Regions from separate parts of the Nocardioides sp. SRI_004 genome, predicted to be linked through region 3. Evidence: riboswitches for the same ligand, from Rfam matches in the RefSeq annotation. Region 3 holds a riboswitch; each other region holds the start of a gene.
What was found. A riboswitch is a leader RNA that binds a small molecule or an ion and turns the genes downstream of it on or off. The one in region 3 is predicted to bind cobalamin.
Positions count from the first base shown of each region.

Region 1: linked by a shared signal. The riboswitch ahead of AC2YHB_RS12280 (FecCD family ABC transporter permease) and the one ahead of AC2YHB_RS09685 (nitrite reductase) in region 3 are both predicted to bind cobalamin.
Region 2: linked by a shared signal. The riboswitch ahead of AC2YHB_RS20605 (prenyltransferase/squalene oxidase repeat-containing protein) and the one ahead of AC2YHB_RS09685 (nitrite reductase) in region 3 are both predicted to bind cobalamin.

Region 1 covers NZ_JBYCZV010000007.1:254,804-264,633, reverse strand. The annotation lists gene AC2YHB_RS12290 (hypothetical protein) at 1-133, shown strand, start outside; gene AC2YHB_RS12285 (hypothetical protein) at 87-764, opposite strand; cobalamin riboswitch at 954-1,132, shown strand; gene AC2YHB_RS12280 (FecCD family ABC transporter permease) at 1,228-2,244, shown strand; gene AC2YHB_RS12275 (ABC transporter ATP-binding protein) at 2,241-3,050, shown strand; gene AC2YHB_RS12270 (ABC transporter substrate-binding protein) at 3,050-4,069, shown strand; gene AC2YHB_RS12265 (DUF2238 domain-containing protein) at 4,178-4,816, shown strand; gene AC2YHB_RS12260 (4a-hydroxytetrahydrobiopterin dehydratase) at 4,827-5,147, opposite strand; gene AC2YHB_RS12255 (APC family permease) at 5,174-7,093, opposite strand; gene AC2YHB_RS12250 (hypothetical protein) at 7,221-7,556, shown strand; gene AC2YHB_RS12245 (sensor histidine kinase) at 7,562-8,623, shown strand; gene AC2YHB_RS12240 (response regulator) at 8,620-9,303, shown strand; gene AC2YHB_RS12235 (hypothetical protein) at 9,448-9,830, shown strand, end outside.
Region 2 covers NZ_JBYCZV010000017.1:26,574-36,403, forward strand. The annotation lists gene AC2YHB_RS20590 (ABC transporter ATP-binding protein) at 1-806, opposite strand, end outside; gene AC2YHB_RS20595 (CbiQ family ECF transporter T component) at 803-1,900, opposite strand; gene AC2YHB_RS20600 (ICP22 family protein) at 1,920-2,759, opposite strand; gene AC2YHB_RS20605 (prenyltransferase/squalene oxidase repeat-containing protein) at 2,799-4,373, opposite strand; cobalamin riboswitch at 4,447-4,572, opposite strand; gene AC2YHB_RS20610 (HNH endonuclease signature motif containing protein) at 4,661-5,953, opposite strand; gene AC2YHB_RS20615 (SH3 domain-containing protein) at 6,400-6,984, shown strand; gene AC2YHB_RS20620 (hypothetical protein) at 7,022-8,143, shown strand; gene gatB (Asp-tRNA(Asn)/Glu-tRNA(Gln) amidotransferase subunit GatB) at 8,121-9,614, opposite strand; gene gatA (Asp-tRNA(Asn)/Glu-tRNA(Gln) amidotransferase subunit GatA) at 9,611-9,830, opposite strand, start outside.
Region 3 covers NZ_JBYCZV010000006.1:18,892-28,721, reverse strand. The annotation lists gene AC2YHB_RS09695 (zinc ribbon domain-containing protein) at 1-311, opposite strand, end outside; gene AC2YHB_RS09690 (Nif3-like dinuclear metal center hexameric protein) at 308-1,429, opposite strand; cobalamin riboswitch at 1,470-1,653, shown strand; gene AC2YHB_RS09685 (nitrite reductase) at 1,706-2,572, shown strand; gene AC2YHB_RS09680 (precorrin-8X methylmutase) at 2,569-3,234, shown strand; gene cobJ (precorrin-3B C(17)-methyltransferase) at 3,237-4,781, shown strand; gene cbiE (precorrin-6y C5,15-methyltransferase (decarboxylating) subunit CbiE) at 4,781-5,998, shown strand; gene AC2YHB_RS09665 (cobalt-precorrin-4/precorrin-4 C(11)-methyltransferase) at 5,995-6,753, shown strand; gene AC2YHB_RS09660 (magnesium chelatase subunit D family protein) at 6,750-8,813, shown strand; gene bluB (5,6-dimethylbenzimidazole synthase) at 8,810-9,460, shown strand; gene cobO (cob(I)yrinic acid a,c-diamide adenosyltransferase) at 9,453-9,830, shown strand, end outside.

The sequences.
Region 1 (9,830 bases), on a different contig from region 3:
CGGGATGGTGTCGGACGCGATCAAGGCGCCGGCGAAGGCCGTCACGCACCACGGCGCGGCGCGTCCCGCCCCTCGCCACGCGGGCGTCAGCCCCGTCGGTCCTCGGGTCCTCGCGGAAGGAACTGCTCGGTGAGCATCGGCCACGCGTGGTCGATGAGCTCCTCCATGTCGAGGTAGGTCGCCCGCTTCACGTAGGGCTTGGCCAACTCGGTGTCGATCACCTTGAGCACGAAGCGGCGCAGCTCGGCGTCCAAGCCGGTCATCTTCCGCAGGATCGCCCCGCGCCGGGTGTCGGTCTTCAGCTCGAGCCCGATCTGGTTCTCACTCGGCGTGAGCAGCTCGAGGCGGAGCTTCAACGGGTCCTCGGTGTGCACCACCAGGACCAGCGGGATCACGACCTCGGCGTTGAAGTTCAGCTTGTCCAGCGGCAGGTCGAGCTGGAAGACCACGCTGATCGGCAGGTCGATCGCGTAGGTCAGCAGCTCGGCCGGCACCTCCTCGCCCGACGTCGGGCCGAAGGTGCCGGTGAAGCTCACGCTGGCGAAGGCCCGGCCCGGGCCCGCACCGATCGGCCCGAGCGAGATCTGGTCGCCCAGGACCGCGTCGATCGTGCGCAGGATCCGCTCCTTGTGGAGCACGCGGCGTACCCAGTGCACACCGAAGCGCTCGTACGACGCCGGTCCGGTCGCCTCCGGCTCCAGCTCCTGCAGCTCCGGGTCCGGCAGCTCCGCCACCGCATCCACCCCCGCCAGTGCGTCGACCACGGCTCCCCCTTGCTCGTTGTCACACCGCCCGGAGCCGGAAAGCCCCGTCAGCACTGACGATTCTCCTACATCCTGCCGCAGCGCGGGCGGCTGCCCATGGTTCCGGGCGCCCGGACCTGCCGGTGGGGGCGCAGGCCGGCCGCGTGTCGCCCGGGTCACACCGGCTTGGCGCGCCGCGTCGGCTGTGCGTACATTCCGACCCGAGCCAGTCACACCCCCGAGGTGAGGGAATCCGGTGAGAATCCGGAACTGTCGCGCAGCGGTGAGGGCGACGGACGAGGCACGCAGCCACTGGACCGAAGGGTCTGGGAAGGCGTCTCGTCCGATTGACCCCGAGTCCGAAGACCTGCTGGCTCGCCGTGGTCCCACCGAGCTTCGCGATTGAGCTCCCGACACTGAGCAGGTCCCACCCGTGCACCACCTCGATGCCGTCGAGCGACGCTCCGACGCGCGCCGCCTGCCCGTGCCCGTGCTGCTCGTCGTGCTGGTGCCCTCGGCCGGGGCGACCTTGCTCCTGTCGACCGCCCACGGAGCCGAGCCGCTGCCCCTCCACGTCGTCGTGGACGCGCTCCGCGTCCGGTTCGCCGGGGCGCCCGTGGACCCGGCGTACGACGCGATCGTCTGGGACATCCGGCTGCCCCGGACCATCCTCGCGTTCGTGGTCGGCGCCGGGCTCGCCCTCGCAGGCGCGGGGATCCAGACCCTCGTGCGCAACCCGCTCGCCGACCCCTACCTGCTCGGTGTGTCGTCGGGAGCGAGCGTCGGTGCGACGGCCGTGCTGACGATGGGCGTCCTCGCCGGCGCCGGACTGTGGGCCCTGTCCCTCGGCGCGCTGCTCGGCGCGCTCGCCGCCTCGGTGCTGGTGTTCGCCGTCGCGATGCTCCAGGGGGGCCTGACGCCGCTGCGGCTCGTGCTCACCGGGACGGTGCTGTCGGCGGCGTTCTCCTCACTCGCGAGCTTCATGGTCTTCCGCAGCGCCGAGCCGCAGACGGCGCAGTCCGTGCTGTTCTGGCTCCTGGGCTCGGTGTCCGGCGCCACCTGGGGCCAGCTGTGGCTGCCCGTGGCCGCGGTCGTCGCGGCCTTCGTCGTGCTGATGGCCGCCAGCGGATGGCTGGACGCCCTCGCCGTCGGACCCGACACCGCAGCGGCGCTCGGCGTGCCCGTGCGGGAGCTGCGCGTCGGCCTGTTCGTGCTGCTGTCGGTGCTGGTCGGCGTGCTCGTCGCGGTGGCCGGCGGGATCGGCTTCGTGGGCCTGGTCGTCCCCCACCTCGCCCGCCTGCTCGTCGGCCCGCGGCACCGCGCCGCGCTCCCGGTCGCGGTGCTGCTCGGCGGGGTGTTCCTGATGTGGGTGGACGTCGTCTCCCGCGTGGCCGTCCGCCCGACCGAGATCCCGCTCAGCGTCGTCACCGGACTGATCGGCGCGCCGGTGTTCCTCATCCTGCTGGGGCGCCGCAGCTACCGCTTCGGAGGAGAGTCGTGACCACGACCGGGCCGGCCCTGGCCACCCGGGACCTGGCCTGCGGCATCGGCCGCCGAACCGTGCTGACCGGCATCGACCTGGAGGTACGACGCGGTGAGGTCCTCGGCCTGATCGGGGCCAACGGGACGGGCAAGTCCACCTTGTTGCGGGTTCTCGCCGGGGTGCGGGCGCCGACGGCCGGCGAGGTCCGGCTCGGCGATGAGCCGCTGGCGTCGTACTCGGCGAGGGACCGGGCGCGGCGGATCGCCTTCGTCGCCCAGGAGGAGGCAGCCCCCTCCGACCTGCTCGTGGGGGAGCTCGTCGCCTTGGGCCGGCTGCCGCACGCGCGGTCCTGGGGCGGCGTCGACGACACGTCGCGCACCGCCGTCGACGAGGCGCTGCGGCTGGTCGGCCTGGAGCGTGCCGCCCGGGTGCCGCTCGACCAGCTCTCCGGGGGCGAGCGACGCCGGGCCGTCTTGGCGCGTGGCCTCGCCCAGCAGGCTCCGCTGCTGCTCCTCGACGAACCCACCAACCACCTCGACATCCGCCACCAGCTCGCCGTGATGAGGCTGGTCCGGCGGCTGAGCCGCGAGCACGGGCGGGCGGTCGTCCTCGCCCTCCACGACCTGGACCTCGCCGCCACCTTCTGCGACCGGATCGCAGTGCTCCACGACGGCACGCTCCTCGCGTGCGGCACCCCCGACGACGTCCTCACCCCGGACGTGCTCCACGACGCCTTCGGCGTCCTGGCCACCCGCGTGACCCACCCGCTGACCGGCCGGACGCACCTGCTGTTCAGCCACGACGAGAGAGAGACCCACCCGTGATGCCCCAGCCCCCGCGCGGCCGGTACCGCCGCTGCGTCGTCCTCGCCACCACCGCCGCCCTGGCCCTGACCGCCTGCTCGGCCGGCGCCGACGGCGGCGCCGCGGACGGCGACCGGGCCACGGTCGAGAACTGCGCCCGGCAGGTCGACTTCCCCACGCCGGCGCAGCGGATGTTCGTCAACGACTCCAACCTGATCTCGATGGTCCTGGCGCTCGGCGCGCAGGACCAGGTCGCCGCCGTGTCCAGCATCGGCCGCGACGAGGCGGTCCTCACCGAGCACTACGGCGACGTCGTCGCCGATCTCCACCAGGTCTCCGACGACTACCCGAGCCTGGAGACGGTCGTGGCGGCGCGGCCCGACGTGATGGTCGCCGGCTGGAACTACGGGTACGACGAGACGAAGCAGCTCACGCCCGACTCCCTCGCCCAGCGCGACATCGCGGCCTACGTCCTCACGGAGTCCTGCCGCCAGGCCGACGGCGCCGCCCGCGGCATCGTCGACCCCTGGACCGCGCTCCGCGCCGACCTGACCAACCTCGGCACGATCACGGGCCACGAAGACCGGGCCGCCGCGGTGGTCGCCGACCTGGACGAGCGGCTCGATGCCCTCGCCGCCGCGCCGGCACCCGCGAGCGAGCCCGTCCTCTTCGTCTTCGACAGTGGGGAGAAGGCCGTCTTCACCTCCGGCGCGTTCGGCGCCCCGCAGGCGATCATCGAGGCGGCCGGCGGCGCGAACGCCACCGCCGACGTCCGGGACACCTGGGTCGAGGTCTCGTGGGAGAAGCTCGCGTCCTCGCGACCGGACGCGTTCGTCTTCGTCGACTACCCCGGCCAGACCTTCGAGCAGAAGGTCGCGGTGCTGAGGGCGAACCCGGCCACCCGTGACCTGCCGGCCGTCAGGGAGGGACGCTTCCTCAACCTCCCGTACGCGATGTGGACCAGCGGTCCGCTGAACGTCGATGCGGCCGAGGACGTGCGGACGGCCCTGGAGAAGTGGGGGCTCACACCCGCGCGCTGAGCGGGCGGCCACCAGCGGCAGGGGTGACCCATCCGACACCGCGGCGGAGGAGGTCGGCGCGCGAGCGCATGTGAGGATGGGGGCTTCCCGACGACAGGAGCCCCCCGGATGACCGAGGCCGTGGCCGTGCGGTACCCGACGCCCACCCTCGTCCGGACCGCCGACGGCACCGCCAAGGGACTCCTCGTCCTCCTGCTGGTGCTCGCGGTCGTCGACCCCGACGGGAGCCACCTGCGCGACAAGGCGGCCGAGGCGCGCGCGATCGGCTACCCGCTGGTGTCCTTCACCGTGCCGGCGATCTGGCTGCTCTTCTGGAAGGACCGTGCGTCCTTCCCGTGGCTGGCCGACCTGCTGGTGACGCTCACCTGCTTCACGGACATCCTCGGCAACCGGATGGACCTCTACGACACCGTCGTCTGGTTCGACGACCTCATGCACTTCGCCAACACCGGCCTGATCGCGGCGGCCGTCATCCTGCTGACGCTGCACCGCAGCGCACCGCTGTACCGGGTCGTCGAGCGGGCGCTGGCGGTCGGAGCCACCGCGGCGATCGCCTGGGAGATCGCCGAGTTCTTCGCCTTCATCAGCGGCGGCGCCGAGCACGCGTTCGCGTACGAGGACACCCTGGGCGACCTCGGACTCGGCGTCCTCGGCTCGGTCACCGCGGCGCTCGTCATCCACCGGCTCTGGCAGCGCGGCCAGCTCCGGGAGGCGGCGCCGCAGCTCGACGACCGCCACCTCGTCTGACGGCGGACCGTCAGGAGTCGGCCACGACCGGCACGCCCAGCTCCTGCGCGACCGCGGTGATCGCCTGGGCGAGCGCGACGTCGGCGTCGGTCACGGTGCCGGTGTCGTGGGTGCCGAGCCGGATCCCGACCTCGGGATAGCTCAAGGTCAGGTCCGGGTGGTGGTTCGCCTCCTCGGCGAGCCGGCCGATCTCGTTGACCAGCGCGAGGCCGGTCACGAAGTCACCGGTCCGGAACCGGACGACCGCCTGGTCGCCCTCGACCCGCCACTCCCCGAGCCCCGCGGCTGCGGTGAACTCATCGGCGGTCACGGTCTGGTAGCTGCGTGCCATGGTCCGACAGTACGCCGCAGCGACCCTCACCCCGCGTGCACGTGCGGCCGCTTGCGCGGATCGGGCTCGGCCCGCCGGATCACCTCGCGGGTGAGCGGGGCGACCTCGCCGGTGCCGAAGAGCAGGAAGCGCGCCATCTGCGCGACCGGGCTGCCCTCGGTCCACTCGAAGTACATGTGCGGCCGGACGCCGGTGCGCCCGCGCAGGTCGAGCAGCAGGGCGGCGAGGGCGTTGGGGATGGTCGCGGCGTGCACCGTGAGCACCCGGAACTCCTTGTGCGCGACCGAGCCCTGCACCACGATCCGGCTCTCGAAGTCGGAGTAGTCCTCGACCACGACCTCCACGAAGACCAGGTCGCCGCCGTGGTCGAGCTCGTGCGCCTCCACGATCTGGCGGACCTTCGCGCGGTAGGCGCCGGCGTCGTGGTGCTGCGGGTCGTGCGCGACCAGCCGGAGGGTACGACGGGCGCAGTCGCGGACGAAGGCGTCCGCCTTGGCGTCGTACTCGATCTCGGTGGTGCGCAGCTCCAGCGACCGGGTCATCCGGGAGAGCAGCGACACGAGGACGATCGCGGCGATGAAGCAGGCGCCGATCTTCACGCCGTCGGGGCGCTCCTTGACGTTGTCGAGGGTCGTGTAGGTGAACACGACGGCGATGAGGGTGAACGCGATCGTCCAGCCGCGCTGGCGGGCCTTGCGGGCCGCGAGGGCCACGGCGACGCTCGCCGAGGTCATCAGGACCAGGACGCCGGTGGCGTAGGCGCCGCCCTGCGCGTCGACGTCGGCGTCGAAGATCCAGGTGATCACGAAGGCGGTCACGGTGAGGATGCAGACCAGTGGGCGCACCGCGCCGGCCCACTCCGGCGACATGCCGTAGCGCGGCAGGTAGCGCGGGATCAGGTTGAGCATGCCGGCCATCGCCGAGGCGCCGGCGAACCACAGGATGAGGATCGTGGAGACGTCGTACGCGGTGCCGAAGGTGTCGCCGAGGTAGAGGTGGGCGAGATAGGCCAGCGCGCGGCCGTTGGCCTCGCCGCCGTCCTCGAACGCCTCGGCCGGGATCAGCAGGGTGGTCACCAGGCTCGAGCAGATCAGGAAGACGCTCATGACGACGGCCGCGGTGGTCAGCAGGCGCTTGGTGTCGCGGATCCGTACGGCGGGGCGAACCGGGTCGTCGTCCGGCGCTCCGCGCACATGCCCCATCACCGCCACACCCGTCTCGAAGCCGGACATGCCGAGGGCGAGCTTCGGGAACAGGGTCAGCGAGACCGCGATCATCAGGGCGATGTTGCCGTGCTCGGCGGTGAGCGCCGAGGTCCAGTCGGTGACGACGTGGCCGTGCTCGAGCACGTGCACCGCGCTGACCGCGATCACCACGACGTTGAGGGCCAGGTAGGCGCCGACGAGGGCGACGGCGAGGCCGATCGCCTCCTTGAAGCCCTTGAGGAAGACCGCGCCGAGCAGGGCGATCAGGCCCATCGTGATCCAGAGCTCCTGGCCGTGCAGGGCGGCCGGGACGTGCGGGTTCTCGACGACGTGGGCGCTCGCGTCGGCGGCCGACAGCGTGATCGTGATGATGAAGTCGGTCAGCGCGAAGCCGAGCAGCGCCAGCACGAACAGCTTGCCGCGCCACAGCGGCAGCAGCCGCTCCAGCATCGCGATCGAGCCCTGCCCGTGGGGGCTCTCCTGCGCCACCCGCCGGTAGACCGGCAGCGCCCCGAAGAGGGTCAGCAGCACCAGCACGATCGTCGCCAGCGGGCTGAGCAGCCCGGCCGCGAGGAAGGCGATGCCCGGCTGGTAGCCGAGGGTGGAGAAGTAGTCGACGCCGGTCAGGCACATCACCTGCCACCACGGGCGGGTCTGCTCGTGGTCGTGGGCGGTATCGCTGTCGGCGGGTTGGTCCGCTGCCGGTACCGGGTCGGCGGCAGGGGTCGTGGACGTGGTCACGGCACCATGCAACGCCCGGATCAGCGCGCACGGCCCCGCCCTAACGGGATCCTGACAGGTGCGTGGATCGCGTCAGGATCCCGTCAGGACCGGCCGGTGCCATGAGGAGGCGGGCTTCACTGGACGGGTGAGCACGCACGCCCGGCCCGACGTCCACCCCACCGTGCTGGACCAGCCGGGCGCACGCTGCGGGATCGCCGGCGGCACGCTGTTCGTCGCCTCGGCGATCTGCACCGCCGTACCCCTGCAGGGGTGGTCGGGCGTGGCCGCACTCCTGGTCCTCACGGCCGCGTGGTGCCGCTTCCTGCCGCTGTCCCACGGCCTGTTCCTGGCCGTGGCGGGCTGGGCCTTCGCGACCGGCTTCGTCGTCAATGCCGGCGGCCAGCTCACCTTCGCGCCGGCCGACCTCGCCCGGCTCGCCGTGTACGCCGCCACCGCGTTCCTCGTCGCAGGAGCACAATGAGCGACATGAGCAGGCAGCGCCGGGTCGGCGGACTCGTCGTCGCCGTGCTGGCGCCGCTGCTCCTGGTGCCGGTGCTGGTGCCGCTGCGCGATCAGGTCAACCTCGCCAGCGACGTCGCCCTCTTCCTCGTCGTCGTGGTGGCCTCGGCCCTGGTCGGCGGTCCCGGGCCGGCCGTCGTCGCCGCGGTGCTCGGCGCGACCCTGCTGAACTTCTGGTTCACGCCGCCCTTCCACACCTTCGCCATCGACGACGCCAACAACGTGGTGGCCCTGATCGCCTTCGTGGTCGTGGCCGTGATGGTCGGCTGGGTCGTCGACCTCGCCGCCCGCAGGGCCGAGGCCGCCGCGGCGGCCGCCGGCATCGAGGCCGCCGACCGGGTCCGGGCCGCGCTGCTCACCGCCGTCGGCCACGACCTGCGCACCCCGCTGGCGGCCGCGAAGGCGTCGGTGTCCGGGCTGCGCAGCACCGACGTGTCGGTGTCGCCGCAGGACCACGACGACCTCCTCGCCACGGCCGACGACGCGCTGGACCGGCTCGCCGCACTGGTGGGCAACCTGCTCGACATGAGCCGCCTGCAGGCCGGGGCGATGCCGGTCCGGCTGCGGCCGGTGGCCCTGGGCGACGTGCTGGCGAGCGCCCTCGACGACCTGGGCGTCGCGCCCCGGGGCGTCGTGGTCGACGTACCCGACGACCTGCCGGCCGTCGTCACCGACCCGGGCCTGCTCGAGCGGGTGCTCGTCAACCTGGTGGCGAACGCCCAGCGGTTCAGCCCGGCCGGTCGCCCACCCCTGGTGCGGGCGGCCGTCGCCGGGGACGGGTCGACCGTGGTGGTGGAGGTCGTCGACCGCGGGCCCGGCATCGCGGCGGAGGACGCCGAACGGGTCTTCCAGCCCTTCCAGCGGCTCGGCGACACCGACAACTCCACCGGCATCGGCCTCGGCCTCGCGGTCGCCCGCGGCCTCACCGACGCCGTCGACGGTGACCTGGTCCCCGGCCGGACCGCAGGCGGCGGGCTCACGATGACCCTGTCCCTCCCGGCCGAGCCGCGCACCGGGGAGTCCTCGTGACCCGGGTGCTCGTGGTCGACGACGAGCCCCAGATCGTGCGCGCCCTGGGCATCAACCTGCGGGCGCGCGGCTGGGACGTGGTGACCGCCGGCGACGGGGTCGAGGCCCTCGACGTCGCGGAGCACGCCGACCCCGACGTCGTCGTCCTCGACCTCGGCCTGCCCGACCTCGACGGGGTCGACGTGATCACCCGGCTGCGCCGGCGCTCCAGCGTCCCGGTCCTGGTGCTGTCCGGGCGCAGCGACAGCATCGACAAGGTCGACGCCCTCGACGCCGGCGCCGACGACTACGTCACCAAGCCGTTCGGCATGGACGAGCTGATGGCCCGGCTGCGGGCGCTGGTACGCCGCGGCCAGGCCGAGGAGACCACGCCGGAGCAGGACCGGGTCGCCTTCGGCCGCGTCGTCGTCGACCTCGCCGCCACCCGGGTCACCGTCGACGGCGAGGAGGTCCGGCTCACCCCCACCGAGTGGCACCTGCTGGACGTCTTCGTCCGCAACCCCGGCCGCCTGATCAGCCAGCGCCAGCTGCTCAGCGAGGTCTGGGGACCGGGCTACGAGAACGCCCACGGCAACCTCCGCCTCTACATGGCCCAGCTGCGCCGCAAGCTCGAGCCCGAGCCGTCGCGGCCCGTGCACTTCCGCAACGAGCCGGGGATGGGGTACCGGTTCGAGCCCTGAGGGGTGCTGCCCGGTGGGTGGTCGTGTGCCTGAGGCAGCGGAAACCCGCTGCGTGGGGCACACGACCCGGCACGGCCGGCCGCGGCTGTGGACAACCGGATCGGGAGGTTCGGGCCCGCAGGAGCGGCGGGCAGGTCGCCTTGCATGCGTCCCGATGTCCACGAGCTCGCCGCCCGGCAGTGCGGCCTGCTCGCCCGCCGACAGCTGACCTCCCTCGGCATGTCCTGGAACGCGGTCGACCGCCAGGTCCGCGCCGGACGGTGGGCGGAGTGCTCCCCCCGCGTGGTGTGTACGACGACGGGTGCCCTCACGGTCGACCAGCAACGCTGGCTCGGGGTGCTGCACGCCGGTCCCCGCAGCGTCCTCGGCGGCCTGACCGCGGGTGCCCGTTGCGGCCTTCGTGGCTGGGAGCGTGCCGAGGTCACGGTCCTCGTCGACGACGAGCTGGCCTTCGAGCCCGTGTCGGGCATCGCGTTCTTCCGGTCGCGGCGACCCTTCGACCTGCTCACCGATCCGCGCCCCGGCAT
Region 2 (9,830 bases), on a different contig from region 3:
AGCGCCGGCGCCCGGCGCCGCGCGTCGCGGACCGCGAGCGGCAACGGGTCCCAGCCGGCCAGGCGGCCGAGCTCGACCAGGGGCGGTGCCGTCGGAGCGTCGCGCAGGACCTCGGCGGGCGCGCCGATCCGGACACTGCCCGGCCGGTCGGCGTCGGCGCCGAGCACGCAGAGCCGGTCGGCGAAGGGCACCACCCGCTCGAGCCGGTGCTCGGCCAGCAGGACCGACACGTCGAGGTCGTGGACCAGCCGGGTCAGCGTGGCCAGGACGTCCTCGGCGGCCGTCGGGTCCAGCGCCGACGTGGGCTCGTCGAGCACGAGCAGCCGCGGGTGGGTGGTGAGCACGGAGCCGATCGCGACCCGCTGCTGCTGGCCGCCGGACAGTGTGCGCAGGTCACGGTGACGCAGGTCGGCGATGCCCAGCAGGTCGAGGGTCTCCTCCACCCGGCGGCGCATGGTCGCGGGCGCCAGGCCCAGTTGCTCCATGCCGAAGGCCAGCTCCTCCTCGACCGTGTCGGTGACGAACCAGGCCGGCGGGTTCTGCCCGACGAAGCCGATCGTGTGGGCGCGCTCGCGCGACGGAAGGTCGATCACGCTGGTGCCGTCGAGCAGCACGTCGCCGGTCAGCGTCCCCCCGGTGAAGGCCGGCACGAGGCCGGCCACCACCCCGAGCAGGGAGGACTTGCCGACACCGGTGGGACCGGCGAGGACGACCAGCTCGCCGGACTCGATCGTCAGGTCGACCCCGTCGAGCACGGGGTGCGCCCGGTCGTCGTACACGAGGCGGAGGTCGCGCAGCTCCATCATGAGGCCACGACCTCCCGGCTGCGGGCCGTCAGCGGCGGCGGCGCGGTCCACACCGGCACCACCGCGACCAGCACCGCGGCGAGAGCGGGCAGGGTGACGACGGGGACGGCGAGGACCCCCGGGTGGGCGACCGCGACGTCCCACTCGGCGAGCGCCCACAGGCCGGCGCCGGTCGCGACGCCGGACAGGGCGACGACGACCTCGGCCGCGCGCCAGCGGTCGGGGCGGTAGCGGGTCCGCTCCACGCGCCGGCCGGCCGAGACGAAGCCCGCGAGCGCCAGGGCGGTGCCGAGGGCCAGCATCGGCAGCGCGAGCAGCCGCGGCGCCGTCGAGTCGAGCATCGCGTAGACGCCCACCACGACGCCGAGCAGCCCGGCGACCATCAGGGTGCCGGTGGTCCGGCGCTGGCCGAGCGTCGCCGCGCCGCTGCGACCGTAGCCGCGCGCGTCCATGCCGGCCGCCAGGGCGAGCGAGCGCTCGAAGGCGTCCTCCAGGACGGGGACGAGCAGGCGTCGTACACCCCGCACCCGGCGGAACCGTCCCTCCGGGCCACCGCGCAGCTGCTGGGCGGCCCGCACCCGAGCGGCGCTGTCCGCGAGCTGCGGCAGCACGTTGATCGCCACCGTCATCGCGGTCCCGATCTCGTAGAGCGCCGGCGGCAGCGACTTCATCAGCCGCTTCGGGTTGGCCAGCGCGTTGGCGGCGCCGACGGCGATCAGCAGGGTCGCCAGGCGCATGCCCTCGTACGTCGACGCGAGCAGCTCCTCGCGCGTGAACGGCCCGAGCAGGTCGATGCCCGCCGCGACGTCGGGCAGCGGGACGCTCGGCAGCGTGAACAGCACGTGGCCCGGCGCGTTGCCGCCGAGCAGGATGCGGAAGAGCACCCGCACGACCACCACGACCACCCCGAGCCACACGTAGAGCCGGAACGACCGCGCCCACGGCTGGTCCGAGCGGCAGGTGAGCACGGTGAGCGTGATCGCGCCGAGCAGGAGCCCGAGCAGGAACGGGTTCGTCGTGAACGACGTCCCCACCGCCAGCCCGAGGGCCCAGACCCACCAGGCGACGGGGTGCAGGTCCCGCGCGATCCTCATCTGCTCGCCCGCCGGTGGCTCAGCCGAGCCGGCGCCGGATGAGGGGTACGGCGCCCGCCGCACCGAGCACGCCGACACCCAGGCCGACCAGGGCCCAGGTGGGGAACGGACCCGACTCGTCGTCGGTGTGCGCGACGTCGTCGGTCTCCGGGCCCGCCGTGATGTCCTCGGCGCCCGGCACGGCGCTGCTGGACGCGTCGGTCGGACTCGCCGTCGCCGTCCCGCTCGACTTGCCGGTCGGGCTCGCGCCGGCCGAGGGGGTCCCTGACGGGGTGGCGCTGGTGCTCGGGTCGGTCGGGGTGTCCTCGTCGCCACCCTTGTCGCCAGCCTTGTCGCCCTTGTCGCCCTTGCCGCCGGTGCTGCCGCCGGTGCTGCCGGAGTCCTTGGTCGGGCTGGTGGTCGGCGTGGACGTGCGGGGATCAGGTCGTACACCCGGCGGGGTGCCCTGCGTGCCAGAGCCCTCGTGCCATGAGAAGGCGACATACCCGCCCGCCGGGGCGTCAAGCGAGTCGACCCCGAGGGTCGAGTACTTCCACGGCCCACCCTGGCCGTCGGCCCACCACAGGCTCCAGTAGGCGTCGGCTCCCGTGCAGTCGCGATCGGCAGGCTTCTCGTTGACGGTGCAGACATAGCCCTGCATGCCCGGCGCCGGGCTGTACGCCAACCGGAAGCCCGCCTGCTGGAACGCCTCCGCTGCCGTGCTGGCGCTCGCTGCGCATCCCTTACGGAGGTCGTCACTCCCGCCGACGAGCTCGTTGAAGTCAACGAACACGACGGTGCCCGCCGTGCCGCCGCAGCCCGCAGCTGCCCTCGCCTCCGCGGACGCGCCGAACAGCCCGGTCGCGGCGACGAGCGCCACGGCCGGGCCGATCCCAATAACGAGTCGGCGGAGGAGCACTCAACTCACCCGGAAGGACTTGGTACCCACGCGGTTGGCGAAGGCGCCCTGGACCCGGACCGACTTCAGGCCCGTCGTCCGACCGAGGGGGAAGGCGTAACCGTAGGTTCCGGTCGACGTGGCCTTGCCGGTCTTGATCACCTTGCCGCCGTAGATGACCTTTACTGGCTCGTTGGCGGCGAGACCGGTGACCCGGACCGTCTGCGTCCCACCGCGAGGCACGACCGTGCGGGTCACCGTCGGGCTGAGCGTCTTGGCGGCGAGGGCCTTCACCGTGGTGGTCGCGGACGTCCCGTCGGCGACCGTCAGGGTGATCGTCTTGGTGCCGGTCGCTCCGGTCGGCACCTTGGCGCTGATCGAAGCCGTGCCGGCGAGGCCGGCCGAGCCCGGGACAGTGCCGGCGCACACCCAGGAACCGGGAGTCAGGCCCGTTGCCTTGACGGTGGCGCGGCCGCCGGTCTGGACGTACGTCGTCGGACCAGTGAGGGTCGGGGTGCTGGCGGACGTCGGCGCCCACGTGAGGGCCGGGAGGGCCTGGGCCGACCCGAGTCGCCACTGGTACTGCTTATCGATGGGGATACCAGCCGTCCGCCCGCCCGCCAGCGCGGCGTCGTCGTAGGCGATCGCACCAACCTGGGTCGCGAGCTGGTCCGTGCATCCCGTCACCGTCTGCACCTGGTGGCGGCGCAGCCAGATCGCGGCGTTGGTCGCAGCGTCGACGTCACCTAGCTCGCCGAGCGCCCATCCGGCAAGGCCGGTGCTGTTGGTGTTGGAAGAAGCGGTCGAGGCACCGCCGTTGAACGAGCCGTCCGTCTTCTGGCGCGACAGAAGCCATGCCTCCGCCTTGCCGACAGCACGTGCGACCCGCGGAGTGGCGTTCGCGACGTCCTCGCCGAAGACGATGAGGAAGAAGGACGTGACATCGGGGTCGGCCGCATCATTGCCCGGGCAGCTTCCCTCTTCCTGCCCGATGTCGAGTGCGAACCCACCGCCCTCGCACTGGTGAGCCAGCAGCCAATCGGTTGCCTTCTCTGCCTCGGGGCTGCTGGCCGTAGCGAGCGTCTTGGCGGCGAAGGTCTGGGAGATCGTGTTGGCGTAGTTGCCAAAGGTCGATGTGTCATTGGCCGCGCCGGTCGTGTCGTCGACCTGCGTCTCGAGGCGCGTGATCAGGTTGACGCCGCCGAAGCTCGTCGCATCGCCGCCGGTGGTCTGCGCGAAGTAGGCGCTCTTGGCGACCGGTCCGGCATAGGTGCTTCCCGTGTCACCGAAGGCATCACCCGTGATGTAGCCCTCGATCTCGCCGGCGACCGCATCCCTGATGGCGGCGACGTCCGCGTCGTGGTCGCCGACGACCGCCAGGGCAAGCGCGATGTCAATGCTCGTGCTGTAGTCCTGACTGTCGTACTGATCGTTGTGCACGATGCCGCTGGTCAGCTGGCTGATCAGCCACGTAGCGCCGTCGCCGACCGGGGCCGCCGTGGCTGCGTGCGCCTGCGGGGCGATGAGGAATGACGACGCGGCCAGGACGCTGACGGCGAATGCGCCGCCGACGCGACTTCCGGTGCTCGCGAGCATGCTGTTTCCTTCCCGCTGCACGCAGGCGGGAGGCGGTCGAGCCGACATCCCGCTGCTCTCCACGACAGCGATTCGTGTCAGGACGTGCGCAGCAGGTGCTCCGGCTCGCCACCCCGAGGCGGCCTACGGTTGCGGGTCAGCGCCGGACTTCGACCGGCTTCCCCCACCACGGACGTGGACTGTGAACTATCGACCGCAGGATACCTCTCTGCGACCGATCGGCCGCCTCGACGAACCTCCGGACATGCCGCTGGCCCCGCCGGAGGGCGGGGTGTGGGGCTTGGTGGTCAGTAGCCGTCGAGTGGTGTTGTGCCGGCGGGGCCGACGTGGAAGTGGTGGCCGTGGGGGCTGGTCCACAGGTAGTGGCCCGGCGCGATGACGAGGTAGCGCCATTGGCTGTGGGTCTTGGCGCGGTGGTGCCTGCGGCAGAGTGGGACGAGGTTGCACGGGCAGGTCTTGCCGCCCCCGCCGTGGGGCTTGGCGTGGTCGAGGTCGCAGCGGACCGCCTGTTGGGGACAGTTCGGGAACCGGCAGGTGTGGTCGCGGAGCCGGACTCGTCGCTGGTGGCGGTCGGGGATCTCGTAGGAGTCGACCGGAACGCAGTCGGCCAGGTTGATGACCGGTCGCACGATGACGGTCGTGCCCGGGACCTGCAGCCACTCCTTGACCTGGGTGACGTGGACGGGTGACCTGGTCTCCTCACACCGCCCGACGTTGTTGTCGCCGGTGAAGGCGGTGTCGGTGATGTGGACGTTCAGCTCCACCCGCCGGCCGGGAGCTTGGGCGATGACCTCGCCAGTCGTCTCGTCGGCGATCAGCAGGTCGAGGGCGAGGTCACGGCGGGCGATCGCACCCACGGCCTTCGCCCGCCGGACGTCGAGGGAGTCGGTGTCGCCGAGCTGGCCTCGCAGTGCTGCTTCGCGGGCGACGGCTTGGTTGAAGTCGTGGCCGTCGGCCGCATCGAGGTAGGCGTCGAGGTGCACGCCGCCGTGCTCATCGGTGTCGGTGATGTTGCAGTGACGGTGCTCGTTCGCGGCCTGGCGTTCGGCCTCGGCGCGTTCGGGGTCGAACCGGAGGATCGCCTCGGTCACGAGGCGTTCGAGCTGGGCCCAGCCGACGCCGCCGACGGCGGCGTTGAGGTGCCGGTCCACGAACTCCGCTGCTTCTGCCGGCAGCGACCTCGTCAGGTCAGCGATGCGCTGGGCCCGCCACGGCGCAACCCGGCCGTCCACCACCGCGGCGTACAAGAGGGGGAGGCGCCAGGCGCACTCGATCACCTGACCCACATACGACCGCCCACCATCCGGCGACCTGCCAAGCACCGCGATCAGCTCCATCAGCTGGAACTCCGACACGAGCGGGGCACCCGGGCCGGCGATCGGGACACCCGTGTCGAGGTAGCCCTCCGTCAGGGTCGCGGCGCCCTCGGGACTGTCGACGATGTTGGCCTCGGCCCACGACGTGATGGCCTGCCACTCGCGGACGATGAGGGCGTCGCGGAGGTCGACACCGTCACGGATCTCGGACAGCAGCGACGCTGTCGAGACAGCTGTCGCGGTGCCGCTGATTCCGAGATCCATGACTGGATTCTCCCATCGACCTCCGACACAACGAAGCGACGGAAACCCGCCTGTGGACAGGGGAAAGTCCCTCGACGGGGTGTGCAGAACAAGTGGCGCAACGAGCGAACACGAGGCCGCCGGACCGCACCCGACCGCGCAACCGAGCCCCGCGCCCAGCCTCCTCGTCGCTGCGCTTGAAGACCCGACCACAGGCATACCGCAGGGCACAGCAGGTGCACCGGAGCAAGAGGTTTCGAGGCTCGGCGCTGGCGCGCCTCGCACCTCAACCAGCGGAGGGGGCACAGCGGGTGCACCGGAGCCAGGGGTCTCGAGACGGTCGCTGCGCGACCTCCTCGACCACCGAGGTCGCTGCGCGACCTCCTCGACCACCGGAGGCGTCTCGCAACTTTCCGGGCGGAGCCGGCGTCTCCTCCAGCAGCACTCCTTCTCGGAAAGGTCGAACCATGAAGCGCCTCACCCTCACCCGCTCCACACTCGCCGGGCTGCTCGTCGCAGCCGGCACCGCCCTCGGCTTGGCCGCACCGGCCGGGCCGGCGCTGGCCGACGTCACCACGCACGCCGCGGCGCCGACGTACACGGGCGTCGTGACCTCGGCGACCGGGCTCACCCAGCGCGTGGCGCCCAGCACGCACGTCCCGCGCTCGGGCACCGCCATCCGGCGAGGCGCCGTGCTGGTCCTCGACTGCCAGCTCAACGGGACCGTCGTCGACCGGAACCAGCGCTGGTACAAGATCCACGGGCGCAACGCCTGGGTGTCGGCGCGCTACGTGCGCAATGTCGGTGCCGCGCCGCTCGGTTGCACGGCCGGTGACTGGGCCTACGAGGTCAAGGTGGGCACGAACATCCGCCAGGGGCCGAGCACGCTGGACCGCGCGATCGGCTCGCTGGCGCGCGGCACGGAGCTGAACACGCGCTGGATCACCCGCACCGGGCAGGCCGTCGACGGCAACCGCACGTGGGTGGCCGTCGCCACGGCGAGCGGCAACCGGGGCTGGATCTCGGTGACCAACCTGCGCCTCGTCGGCTGACCGGGAACCCGTGGGCGCGGCGGCGCGTCGGACCACCATGCGACGACACGCCGCCGCGGCTCTCGGGACCCTGCTGCTCGCCGCCCTCACCGGCTGCGCCGACGACGGAGCCCCCGCCCCCACCGGTACGACGGCAACGCCGGCCACCATCGCGAGCCACGCCCCCGACGTCCTCGTCTCCGTCAGCTCCACCGGCGGCGAGGGCTCCCCCGCCCCGGGAGTCCCCGACGTCGAGGTCCGCGCGGACGGCACGGTCTTCCTCCGCACGGACGACGGCCTCGGCGTCGCCACCGCCACCCTGTCCGGGGACGGCCTGGCCCAGGTGCGCGAGGCCTTCGCGCCGGTGTCGATGCGGCAGGCCGACTACGCGGAGAGCGACTGGACGGACCAGCCGACGACGTCGGTCCTCTCGACGCTCGGCGAGCGTCCGGCGTCGATCAGCGTCTACGGCTTCGGGCACGACGACGAGGTCGACGACCCGGACTGGGACCGCCTCGCCGCGGCGCTGGAGACCCTGGACGACCTGGCCGCGGCCGCGACTCCCGCCGCCTACCGCCCGTCCACCGTCACCGTCGTCCTCTCCCCCGTCACCGAACCGGGCCGGGCGTGGCCGCTCACCCCACTGGCCCGGCTCGCGCAGGGCTGGACCGCGACCGGGCAGCCGTGCGTCCTCGCCCGGGGCCGCGACGTCGCCACCCTGCAGGAGATCGCCACGCACGAGGGGCGCGAGGGCCTGGTCTGGGCGGGCCTGGCGGTCGACGTCCGGCCGGTCCTGCGTGACGCCCCCTCCGGCTGCGCGGCGGCGCCCGCCGACGGGATCGGCATCGGCTGGTTCCACCGGGTCCGCCTGGCCCCGGCTCCGCACCGGCCGACGCCCGTCGAGGCGTGGCGGGCCGCCGAGGCCGTCGAGGTCGCGGCCAGCGCTGCGACCGGCCAGGAGCCGCCGGAGGGGCAGCTGTCGTCGTACGACACCGTCTGGAGCGCCGGCGGCGCCGGCCGGCACCGCTGGATCGAGGTCCGGGCGACCTACCCGGCGCAGTTCCGCGACGACCGGCCCGACGTCCCCACCACGTGGCGGGTCCGGGTGGACGCCGCCACGGGCGAGGTGCGCGCCCTCGAGGTCGAGGGCGAGGACGTCAGGACAGCTTCTCGAGGATGAGCTCGCGCACGCGGGCGGCGTCGGCCTGCCCGCGAGTCGCCTTCATGACCGCGCCGATGACCGCGCCCGCGGCGGCGTGGTTGCCGCCCCGGATCTTGTCGGCGATGTCGGGTTGCGCGGCGAGGGCCTCGTCGATGGCGGCCAGCAGCGGGCCGTCGTCGGAGACCAGCGCCAGGCCGCGCTTCTCGATGACCTCGGCGGCGGTGCCCTCACCGGCGATCAGGCCGTCGAAGACCTGGCGCGCCAGCTTGTCGTTGATGGTCTTTGCGTCGACCAGTGCCTGCACCTCGGCGACCTGCTTCGGCGTGACGCCGACCTCGGACAGCTCGACGCCGGCGTCGTTGGCGCGGCGCAGCAGGTCGGCGACCCACCACTTGCGGGCCGACTGCGGGGCGGTGCCCTCGGCGACGGTCGCCTCGATCAGCGGCAGCGCCCCGGAGGCCCAGACGTCGCGCATCTCCAGGTCCGAGAAGCCGTACTCCTCCTGCAGGCGCGCCCGCTTCTGGGTCGGGTTCTCCGGCAGGGTGGCGCGCAGCTCCTCGACCCACTCGCGCGACGGCGCGACGGGGACGAGGTCCGGCTCGGGGAAGTACCGGTAGTCCTCGGCGTCGGACTTCTCGCGGCCCGACGAGGTGGAGCCGTCGTCCTCGTGGAAGTGCCGGGTCTCCTGGAGGACCTTGCCGCCCGCGTCGAGGATGCCCGCGTGGCGCGACATCTCGTAGCGGACCGCACGCTCGACCGAGCGCAGCGAGTTGACGTTCTTGGTCTCCGAGCGGGTCCCGAGCGTCGTGGAGCCCTTGGGCGCCAGCGAGAGGTTCACGTCGGCGCGGATCGAGCCCTGGTCCATCCGGGCGTCCGAGACGCCGAGGGCCACGATCAGGTCCCGCAGCTGGGCCACATAGGCCCGGGCCACGGCCGGCGCCTTCTCGGCGGGCACGAGGATCGGGCGGGTCACGATCTCGATGAGGGGGATGCCGGCCCGGTTGTAGTCGACCAGCGAGTAGTCGGCGCCGTGGATCCGGCCGGTGGCGCCACCGACGTGGGTGGACTTGCCGGTGTCCTCCTCCATGTGGGCACGCTCGATCTCGACCCGGAAGGTCTCACCGTCCACGTCCACGTCCAGCCAGCCGTCGAAGGCGATCGGCTCGTCGTACTGCGACGTCTGGAAGTTCTTCGGCATGTCCGGGTAGAAGTAGTTCTTCCGGGCGAAGCGGCACCACTCGGCGATCGAGCAGTTCAGCGCCAGGCCGATCCGGATGGCGCCCTCGACGGCCTTGCCGTTGACGACGGGCATCGCGCCGGGCAGGCCCAGGCAGGTCGGGCAGACCTGGGTGTTCGGGTCGGCGCCGAACTCCGTCGGGCAGCCGCAGAACATCTTCGTGTTCGTGTTGAGCTCGACGTGGACCTCGAGGCCCAGGGCCGGGTCGTACTTCGCGACGACCTCGTCGAACGGGACCAGCGTGTCGCTCATCGTCCACCCTCCAGGGTCGGAGCCTTCGCAAGGATCGGACCGCCCCAGCGGGACGTCAGCGCCGCCTCGACGGCCGCGCCGACCCGGTAGAGCCGGTCGTCGGCGAGCGCCGGGGCGAGCACCTGGAAGCCGACCGGGAGGCCGTCCTCCTCGGCGAGGCCGGCGGGCACCGAGATGCCGGGGACGCCGGCGAGGTTGGCCGGGATGGTGGCGAGG
Region 3 (9,830 bases):
AGCTCGTGCTGCATCCGCTCCAGCGCCTTCGGATCCCCGATGGCGCCCGAGTCCATCCGCTCGCGGTCACGGGTACGACGCGCCTTGACCTGCTCCACGTCGGCGTCGGCCTTGGCCTGCGCGAGCGAGAGGTCGTCGACGACGATGCGCTGGTCGCGCAGCCGGCCGTCGACATCGGCCCGCTTCCCGAGCAGCTCCTTGATCTCGGCGGCCTGCGGCGGGTTGGCCCGCAGGTGCCGGAGCTGGTCGACCTGGGAGTCAAGCGCCTGGAGGTCGAGCAGGCGGAGCTGGGCGGCGGGGTCGGCGTTCACAGGTGCATTGTCCAAGGATCGGTGACGATGTCGCTCACCCGGGTCTCGAGAGCGTCGCCGAGCGCGTCGTGGAGGCGCTCGGCGAGGACCGGGAGCCAGGTCGACTCGGCCGCCCAGTGGGCCACGTCGACCAGCGCCGGGCCGCCCTTCTCGACGAACTCCGCCGCCGGGTGGTGGCGCAGGTCGCTGGTCACGTAGGCGTCGACGCCGAGCCCCGCGACCCGGTCGAGCAGGAAGTCGCCCGCGCCGCCGCAGACCGCCACGCGGCGGACCGGGCGGTCGCCGTCGCCGGCCACGCGTACGCCGTGGGCGGTCGCCGGGAGCACCGCCGCGACGTGCTCGGCGAACTCCCGCAGCGTCGCCTGCGCGACGGTGCCGATCCGGCCGGTCCCCGTCCCGGCCAGGCCCGGGTCGGCGAGCTCACTGACGTCGTACGCGGGCTCCTCGTAGGGGTGGGCGGCCAGCATCGCGCGGACCACCGCCGTGCGGACCGAGCGCTCGAGGACGGCCTCGACGCGCACCTCCTCGACGGTCTCCAGCTGGCCGATCGTCCCCACCATCGGGTTCGCGCCGTCGAGCGGCCGGAAGCGACCCTCGCCGGGGGCGCTGGTGAAGGACGCGAAGTCGTAGTCGCCGATCCGGCCGGCGCCGGCCTCGGCGATCGCGGCGCGCACGGGGGCGGCGGCGTCGGCGGGCACGAACACCGTCAGCTTGTCCCGCGGGCCGCCCGGCGCGGGGATGATCGGCTCGAGGTCGGTGAGCCCGAGCGCCAGCGCCAGCGACTCCGAGACGCCGCCCACGGCCTGGTCGGCGTTGGTGTGCGCGGTCAGCAGCGCGCAGTCGGCCTTCGCGAGGGTGTGCAGCGTGCGGCCCTTCGGGCTGGTCGCGGCGAACCCGTTGACCGGCTTGAGGAACAGCGGGTGGTGGACGACGAGCAGGTCGGCCTTCCAGTCCGCGGCCTGCTCCGCGACCGCGGGCGAGGGGTCGACGGCGAGCAGCACCTTCCGCACCTGCTGGGCCGGGTCGCCGTACACGAGCCCGACGGCGTCCCAGGAGTCGGCGGTCGCGGGCGGGTACCAGCCGTGGAGCAGGTCAACGACGTCCTTGAGCGCAGGCATGTCCGTCAGGCTACTGGTGGGTCGACGAGCGGCCAGAGGTTGATAGTGTGCGAGGGCCAGTCGACCTCCCCGGAGGTCAGGGAACCCGGTGTGAGTCCGGGACTGACGCGCAGCGGTGTGGGTGACGGGCGGAGCACGACGTCACTGGGTCCTCCGGGTCCTGGGAAGACGCTCCAGCCCGGATGATCCCGAGTCCGAAGACCTGCTGGCCCTTGCGGAGACCACCGCGAGGTCGAAGGGGCGATCGCGAGGAGCCCCGACCTCGAAGGACCACCCTTGGCCCCAGCAGCCACCACCCGCAGCCGGCCGGACCGCTGCCCCGGCATCGTGCACCCCTGGCCCGCCGACGACGGCGGGCTGGTCCGCATCCGCGTGCCCGGCGGCCAGGTGTCGACCGCGGCCCTGCGCGCGCTGGCCGAGGTCGCCGAGGAGTACGGCGACGGGCGGGTCCGCGTGACCGGCCGGGCCAACCTGCAGCTGCGGGCGATGCCGCTCGACGCCGGCGACCGGCTCGCCGCCCCCGCCCTCGAGGCGCTCGAGGCGACGGGGCTGCTGCCCTCGCGGGCCCACGACCGGGTGCGCAACGTCCTCGCCTCCCCGCAGACCGGCCTCGCCGGCGGCCACGCCGACCTGCGGCCCGTCGTGACCGCGCTCGACGCGCTGCTCCTCGACGACCCGGAGCTCGCCGGCCTGCCCGGCCGCTTCCTGTTCACCCTCGACGACGGCCGCGGCGACCTCGCCGACCGGCACAAGGACCTCGGCCTGGTCGCGCTCGACGCCGGCAGCGCCCAGCTCCGCGTCGGCGAGGGGTACGGCGCCGTGGTCGACCTGCGCGACGCGGCAGGCTCGCTCGCCGGGCTGGCCCGCGACTTCCTCGCCGCGCGCGGCACGGGGCCGGCGGCCGCGTGGCACGTCGACGAGCTGCCCGCGCCGCTCGTGGCGCCGGTCCCGGCCGAGCCGGCGGGCGTCGTACACGCGCCGGCGCTGGGGTACGGCGAGGTCCCCGGCGGCGAGCACGTCCGGGTCGGCGACGACGGCCTCGACCTCCCGACCATCGCCGGCTGGAGCGCGACGACCGTGGTCGTCACGCCCTGGCACGGCGTGCTCATCCCGACGTCGGCTTCCCTGGAGGAGGGCCCATGACCGAGCTGACCGCTCCCCCGCGCCGCTACGACTACATCGCCGACGGGCCGGCGATCTATGTCGACTCGTTCGCGACGATCCGCCGCGAGTCGGACCTCTCGCTGGTGCCGGCCGACGCCGAGAAGGTCGCCGTCCGGATGATCCACGGCAGCGGGCAGACCGACCTGGTCAAGGACCTGGTCGTCCACCCCCGCCTCGTCGAGGCGGCGCGCGGTGCGCTCGACTCCGGAGCGCCGATCCTCTGCGACGCACGGATGGTCGCCATGGGCATCACCGCCGGCCGGCTCCCCGCCGACAACCCGGTGCACTGCTTCCTCACCGACGAGCGGGTGCCGGCGCTGGCCAAGGAGTGGTCGACCACCCGCACCGCCGCTGCGGTGTCACTGTGGGAGCCGCTGCTGGAGGGCTCGGTCGTCGCGATCGGCAACGCCCCGACCGCGCTCTTCCACCTGCTCGAGATGATCCTCGACGGCGGCCCGCGCCCGGCCGCGATCGTCGGCTGCCCGGTCGGCTTCATCGGCGCCGCCGAGTCCAAGGACGCGCTCGCCGCCTTCGCGGACGACCACGGCATCGACATCCCGTTCGTCACCGTCCGCGGGCGCCGCGGCGGCTCCGCGATGGCGTCGTCGGCGGTCAACGCCCTCGCCCAGGAGGAGGAGTAGCCGTGGCCGGCAGCTTCCACGTCGTCGGCATCGGGCCGGGCGACCCCGAGCTGATCACCCGCAAGGCCGAGCGCCTGATCGGTGCCGCCTCGGTGGTGGCCTTCCACGCGGGCGTCCGCAAGGAGTCGCACGCGCGCCGGATCGCTGCACACCTGGTCCCCGCGGACGCGGTCGAGGAGGAGCTGCGCTACCCCGTCACGACGGGCACGACCGACCACCCGGGCGGGTACGTCGGCGCGCTGGCCGACTTCTACGACGACTGCGAGGCCCGGCTCGCCGTCCACCTCGAGGCCGGCCGCGACGTCGTACTCCTGGCGGAGGGCGACCCGCTCTTCTACGGCTCGTCGATGTACCTCGTCGACCGCTTCCGCGACCGCTTCGCCGTCGACGTCGTCCCCGGGGTGCCGGCCTTCGCGGCCGCCACCGCCACCATCCCGGCGCCGCTGGTGCGACAGGACGACGTCCTGACCGTGCTCCCCGGCACCCTGCCCGAGCCCGAGCTCGCCCGCCGCCTCGCCGACACCGACGGCGCCGTGATCATGAAGCTGGGCCGCACCTTCCCCGCCGTCCGCTCCGCACTGGAGCAGGCCGGGCGGCTGGAGGGAGCGATGTACGTCGAGCGCGCCTCCCAGCCCGAGGAGCGGTGGCTGCCCGTCGCGGAGGTCGACGAGGCGTCGGTGCCGTACTTCTCGCTCATCGTCGTGCCGGGTGACTCGGCGCGGCCGGCGACGGCGGCCCGCCTCCGCGCGGCCGAGCCCGCCCCGGTGGTCGAGGAGGTCCCGCAGCGACCGTCACGAGACCCCCGGGCCGCCGAGCTCCTCGTCATCGGCCTCGGCCCCGGCCCCGACGGCTGGCTGACCCCCGAGGCCACCGCCGCACTGGCCGAGGTCCAGCACGTGGTCGGCTACGCGCCGTACGTCAACCGCGTCCCCCAGCGCCCCGGCCTCCAGCGCCACGCCTCCGGCAACACGGTCGAGGTCGACCGGGCCCGGTTCGCGCTCGACCTCGCCCTGCGCGGCGAGCGGGTCGCGGTGGTCTCCGGCGGCGACGCCGGGGTCTTCGGGATGGCTGCCGCGGTCTTCGAGGCGGCGGCCGACCCGGCCCACCCCGAGCACGCGAGCGTCCCGGTGCGGGTGCTGCCCGGCGTGAGCGCGATCCAGGCGGTCGCCGCTCGTGCCGGCGCGCCGATCGGCGCGGACTTCGCGGTGATGAGCCTGTCGGACCGGCTCAAGCCGTGGCCGGTGGTGGAGCGGCGGCTGCGGGCCGTCGCCGAGGCGGACCTGGTGCTCGGCATCTACAACCCGGCCTCGCGCTCGCGCCGCGAGCAGGTCGTGGAGACGCAGAAGATCCTGCTCGAGCACCGCTCCCCCGACACCGTGGTGGTCGTGGGCCGCGACGTCGGCCGCGCCGAGGAGTCGCTGACCGTGACCACGCTCGGTGGGCTCGACACGGACGCCATCGACATGAAGTGCCTGCTGATCGTCGGCGCCTCCTACACACGCGTGGAGCCCAACGGCACGGTCTGGACGCCCCGGTGGGTCGAGTGATGGGCGGAGTGAAGGTGACGGTCGTCGGCGTCGGCGCCGACGGCCACCTCCCGCCCGCGTCGCTGGCTCTCGTCACCGGCGCCGAGGTCCTCCTCGGCGGCGAGCGCCACCTCGGCCTGGTCCCTCCGGTCGAGGGCCAGGAACGCCGCCCGTGGCCGCGCCCGCTGTCGTCGCTCGCCTCCTTCCTCGGTGAGTACGACGGCCGGCGGGTCGTCGCGCTGGCCTCGGGTGACCCCCTGGTCTCCGGGATCGGTACGACGCTCATCCGGCTGCTCGGCGCCGACGCGGTCGACGTCGTACCAGCGGTGTCGTCGGTGGCGCTCGCGCGGGCCCGGATGGGCTGGTCCGCGGAGGAGTCGACGGTGGTGACGCTGGTCGGGCGCGATCCCGCGGCGCTGCGGCGCGAGCTGGTCGCGGGAGCGCGGATCCTGGTGCTGTCGTCCGACGAGACGACCCCGATGACCGTGGCCGAGCTGCTGGACACCGAGGGCTTCGACGACACCCGGATGACGGTCCTGGGCGACCTCGGCTCGGACGACGAGTTCCGCTACACGAGCCGGCCGACCGACTTCGGCGCGTGGTCCGGGCCGCTGCCCCGGCTCAACGTGATCGCGGTCGAGGTGCCCGCCACCGAGGACGACCTCAACTCGTGGGCGACCGGCGTCCCCGACCACCTCTTCGAGCACGACGGCCAGCTCACCAAGCGCGACGTCCGCGCCAGTGCACTGTCGCGGCTCGCGCCCCGCCCCGGCCAGCTGCTGTGGGACATCGGGGCCGGCGCCGGCTCGATCGGCATCGAGTGGCTGCGCGCCCACCCGCGCACCAACGCGGTCGCGGTCGAGGTCGACCCGGAGCGCGCCGCCCGGATCGCCCGCAACGCGGAGTCGTTGGGCGTCCCACGGCTGTGGGTCGTCGAGGGCAGGGCGCCCGACGCGCTCGCCGATTTGCCGCAGCCGCACGCGGTCTTCGTCGGCGGCGGTGCCACGGCGCCCGGGCTGCTCGACCTGTGCCGCGAGCGCCTCGCACCCCACGGTCGGCTCGTCGCGCACGGCGTGACCCTGGAGACCGAGCAGCTGCTGGTCGCCGCCTTCCACGCGCACGGCGGCGAGCTCACCCGCCTGTCGGTCGAGCACGTGACGCCGCTGGGCGGACGCTTCACCGGCTGGACGCCCGCGCGCGCGGTGACCCAGTGGGCCTGGACGAAGGAGACCGCATGACGGTGCACTTCGTGGGCGCCGGTCCCGGCGCCGCCGACCTGATCACCCTGCGGGCGGCCTCGCTGCTCGGCGTCGCCGACGTGGTCCTCTTCCCCGGCACCTACATCGACATGGCCGTCCTGTCGCACTGCCGCGACGACGCCGACCTCGTCGACACCCAGGAGCTCGACCTCGACCGGATCACGGCGGTGATGGTCGAGGCGCACGCGGCCGACCGGGACGTCGTACGACTGACGTCGGGCGACCCGTCGCTCTACTCGGCGCTGCACGAGCAGACCCGCCGCCTCGACGCGGCCGGGGTGCCGTGGGACGTCACCCCCGGCGTCCCCGCCTATGCCGCTGCGGCCGCGATCGTCGGGCGCGAGCTCACGGTGCCGCTCGTCGCGCAGTCCGTCGTGCTCACCCGGACCCAGGCCCGCTCGACGGCGATGCCGGAGCGCGAGTCGCTGGCGGCGTTCGCTGCCACCGGCGCCACGCTGGTGCTGCACCTGGCGATCACCCGGACCCGCGAGCTGATGGCCGAGGTCGCGCCCTTCTACGGCGAGGACTGCCCGGTCGCCGTCGTGTCCCGGGCCTCGCAGCCCGAGGAGCTCGTGCTGCGCGGCACGGTCGCCACCGTGCCGGCGCTGGTCGAGGAGGCGGGCCTGCGCCAGGCGGCCGTGATCCTCGTCGGTCCGGCGCTCGCCTCCGCGTCGGACGCCGAGTCCTACCTCTACTCCACCGAACGAGTCGCCCGGAAGGAGCGTCTGCGATGACGCAGCAGTTCCCGTTCAGCGCGGTGGTCGGGGCGGACGGTCCCGACGGCCCCGACCCGATGGCCCTCGCGCTGCTGCTCACCACGATCGCCCCCGACGTCGGCGGCGTCCTCGTCCGCGGCGAGAAGGGCACCGCGAAGTCGACCATCGTCCGTGCCCTCGCCGCCGTCCTGCCGCCGATCGACGTGGTCGCGGGCGACCGGTTCTCCTCCGACCCGCGCGACCCGGGCCTGTCCCCCGACGGACCGTTCGGACCGGACGCACCGGTCGAGACCCGGCCCGTTCGACTGGTCGAGCTGCCCGTCGGCGCCACCGAGGACCGCGTGCTCGGCTCGCTGCACCTCGAGCGCGCCCTGTCGGAGGGCAAGGCGGAGTACGAGCCCGGACTGCTGGCCCGTGCCCACCGCGGGATCCTGTACGTCGACGAGGTCAACCTGCTCCACGACCACCTCGTCGACCTGCTGCTCGACGCGGCGGCCATGGGTCGTTCGACGGTCGAGCGCGACGGCGTCTCGGTGGAGCACGCCGCCCGCTTCGTCCTCGTCGGCACGATGAACCCCGAGGAGGGCGAGCTGCGGCCGCAGCTGCTCGACCGGTTCGGCCTGACCGTCGAGGTCGCCGCGCCCCGCGACCCGGCGCTGCGAGCCGAGGTCGTCCGCCGCCGGATGGCGTACGACGCCGACCCGGCCGCCTTCGCCGAGCGCTACGCCGACGCGGAGGCCGCGCTGCGGGGGCGGATCGCCGACGCGCAGGCGCTCGTGGGCGTCGTACGACTGACCGACGCGGGCCTGCTCAAGATCGCCGAGGTGTGTGCGGCCTTCGACGTGGACGGCCTGCGCGCCGACATCGTCACCGCCCGGACCGCGGTCGCCCACGCCGCGTGGTCGGGACGGACCGAGGTCACCCTCGATGACATCCGCGTGGCCGCGACCCTGGCGCTCCCGCACCGTCGCCGGCGCAAGCCGTTCGACGCCCCGGGACTCGACGAGGACCTGCTCGACCAGGTGCTCGGCGACGAGGAGCTGCCGCCCGACGACGACCCGGAGCCGGACCCGCAGCCGGACGGCCCCGACGGCGCCGGCCCCGACGACGCTGGCGACGCTCCGGTGGACGACCCGGCCGACGAAACGGCCAACTCGACGGATCAAACCGACAACTCGACGGACGAAACCGCCAACTCGGCGGACCAAACCGCCAACTCGGCGGACCAAACGGCCAACTCGGCGGGCGGGACCGACAACTCGACGGTGGCGGGGACCGGGTCGACCTACCGGACGCGGCTGCTGACGGTGCGCGGCGTCGGGACCGGGACGGCCGGGCGCCGGAGCCGGGCACGTACGAGCAACGGTCGCCGGATCGGCGCCGCCGTGCCGACCGGTGACCACAGCGGCGCGATCCACCTGACCGAGACGATCCGCGCGGCTGCGCCCCACCAGGGTGCGCGCGGCCGGACCACCGGGCAGCTCGTCCTGCGAGCGCAGGACCTGCGCGTCGCCGTACGGGAGGGCCGGGAGTCCAACCTGGTGCTCTTCTGCGTCGACGCGTCCGGTTCGATGGCGGCCCGCAAGCGGATGGAGCAGGTCAAGACCGCCGTGCTGAGCCTGCTGCTCGACGCCTACCAGCGCCGCGACAAGGTCGGCCTGGTCACCTTCCGGGGTACGACGGCCGAGGTGGCGCTGCCGCCGACGCACTCGGTCGACGCCGCAGCCCAGCGGCTGGAGGAGCTGCCCGCCGGTGGGCGCACCCCGCTGGCCGAGGGCCTGCTGGAGGCCGCCCACCTGCTCGCCGTCGAGCACACCCGCGACCCGCAGCGCCGGCCGCTGCTCGTCGTGGTCACCGACGGTCGCGCCACCGCGGGGGCCGACGCGGTGGCCCGCTCCCGGATGGCCGCCGGCGTCCTCGCGGGGGCCGGGATCACCGCCGTCGTCGTCGACTGCGAGTCCGGCCCGATGCGGATGGGCCTGGCCGCGACGCTGGCCGAGCACCTCGGCGCCGAGCACGTCCCGATCGGCGAGGTGAGTGCCGAGGCGCTCCTCGACGTCACCCGGAGGGCAGCATGACCGCCACCACCGACCTGTACGACGTCATCGCCCGCCGCCGCGACGTCCGGGCGGAGTTCACCGGGGCCCCGGTGCCCGACGACGTGCTGCACCGGGTGCTGGAGGCCGCCCACCGGGCTCCCAGCGTCGGCATGAGCCAGCCGTGGGACTTCGTGGTGGTGCGCGACCCCGACACCCGCCGGGCCTTCCGCGACCACGTCGCCCACGAGCGCGACACCTTCGCCGCCAGCCTGCCGCCCGAGCGCCGCAGCACCTTCGACCGGATCAAGGTCGAGGGCATCTGCGAGTCGTCGATGGGCGTCGTCGTCACGCACAGCCAGGGCCGCGGCGGGCAGCACGTGCTCGGCCGGCACGCGATCGCCGACGCCGGCCTCTACTCGACCGTGCTGGCGATCCAGAACCTCTGGCTGGCCGCCACCGCCGAGGGCCTCGGCCTGGGGTGGGTGTCCTTCTACCGCGAGCCCTTCCTGCAGGAGCTGCTCGGCATCCCGCAGGACGTGCGCCCGGTGGCGTGGCTCTGCCTCGGCACCGTCAGCCACCTGGAGGCCGTGCCCGACCTGGAGCGCCACGGCTGGCGCTCGCGCCGGCCGCTCGCCGACGCCATCCACGCCGACACCTGGCAGCACAAGGAGACCGACCATGCCTGAGGGCCAGCCGCTCGTCGTACCCAACGACGGGCTGACCACCCGCCAGCGCCGCAACCGGCCGCTGGTGATGGTGCACACCGGCGACGGCAAGGGGAAGTCGACCGCCGCCTTCGGCCTCGCCCTGCGCGGGTGGAACCAGGGCTGGGACATCGGCGTCTTCCAGTTCGTGAAGTCCGCGAAGTGGCGCCTCGGCGAGCAGACCGCCTTCGAGCAGCTCCCCGACGACGGCTTCGGCACGGTCGAGTGGCACAAGATGGGCTCCGGCTGGTCGTGGTCGCGCAAGGCCGGGTCCGAGGAGGACCACGCCGCCGACGCCGCCGAGGGCTGGGCCGAGATCAAGCGCCGGATCGCCGCCGAGCAGCACGACCTG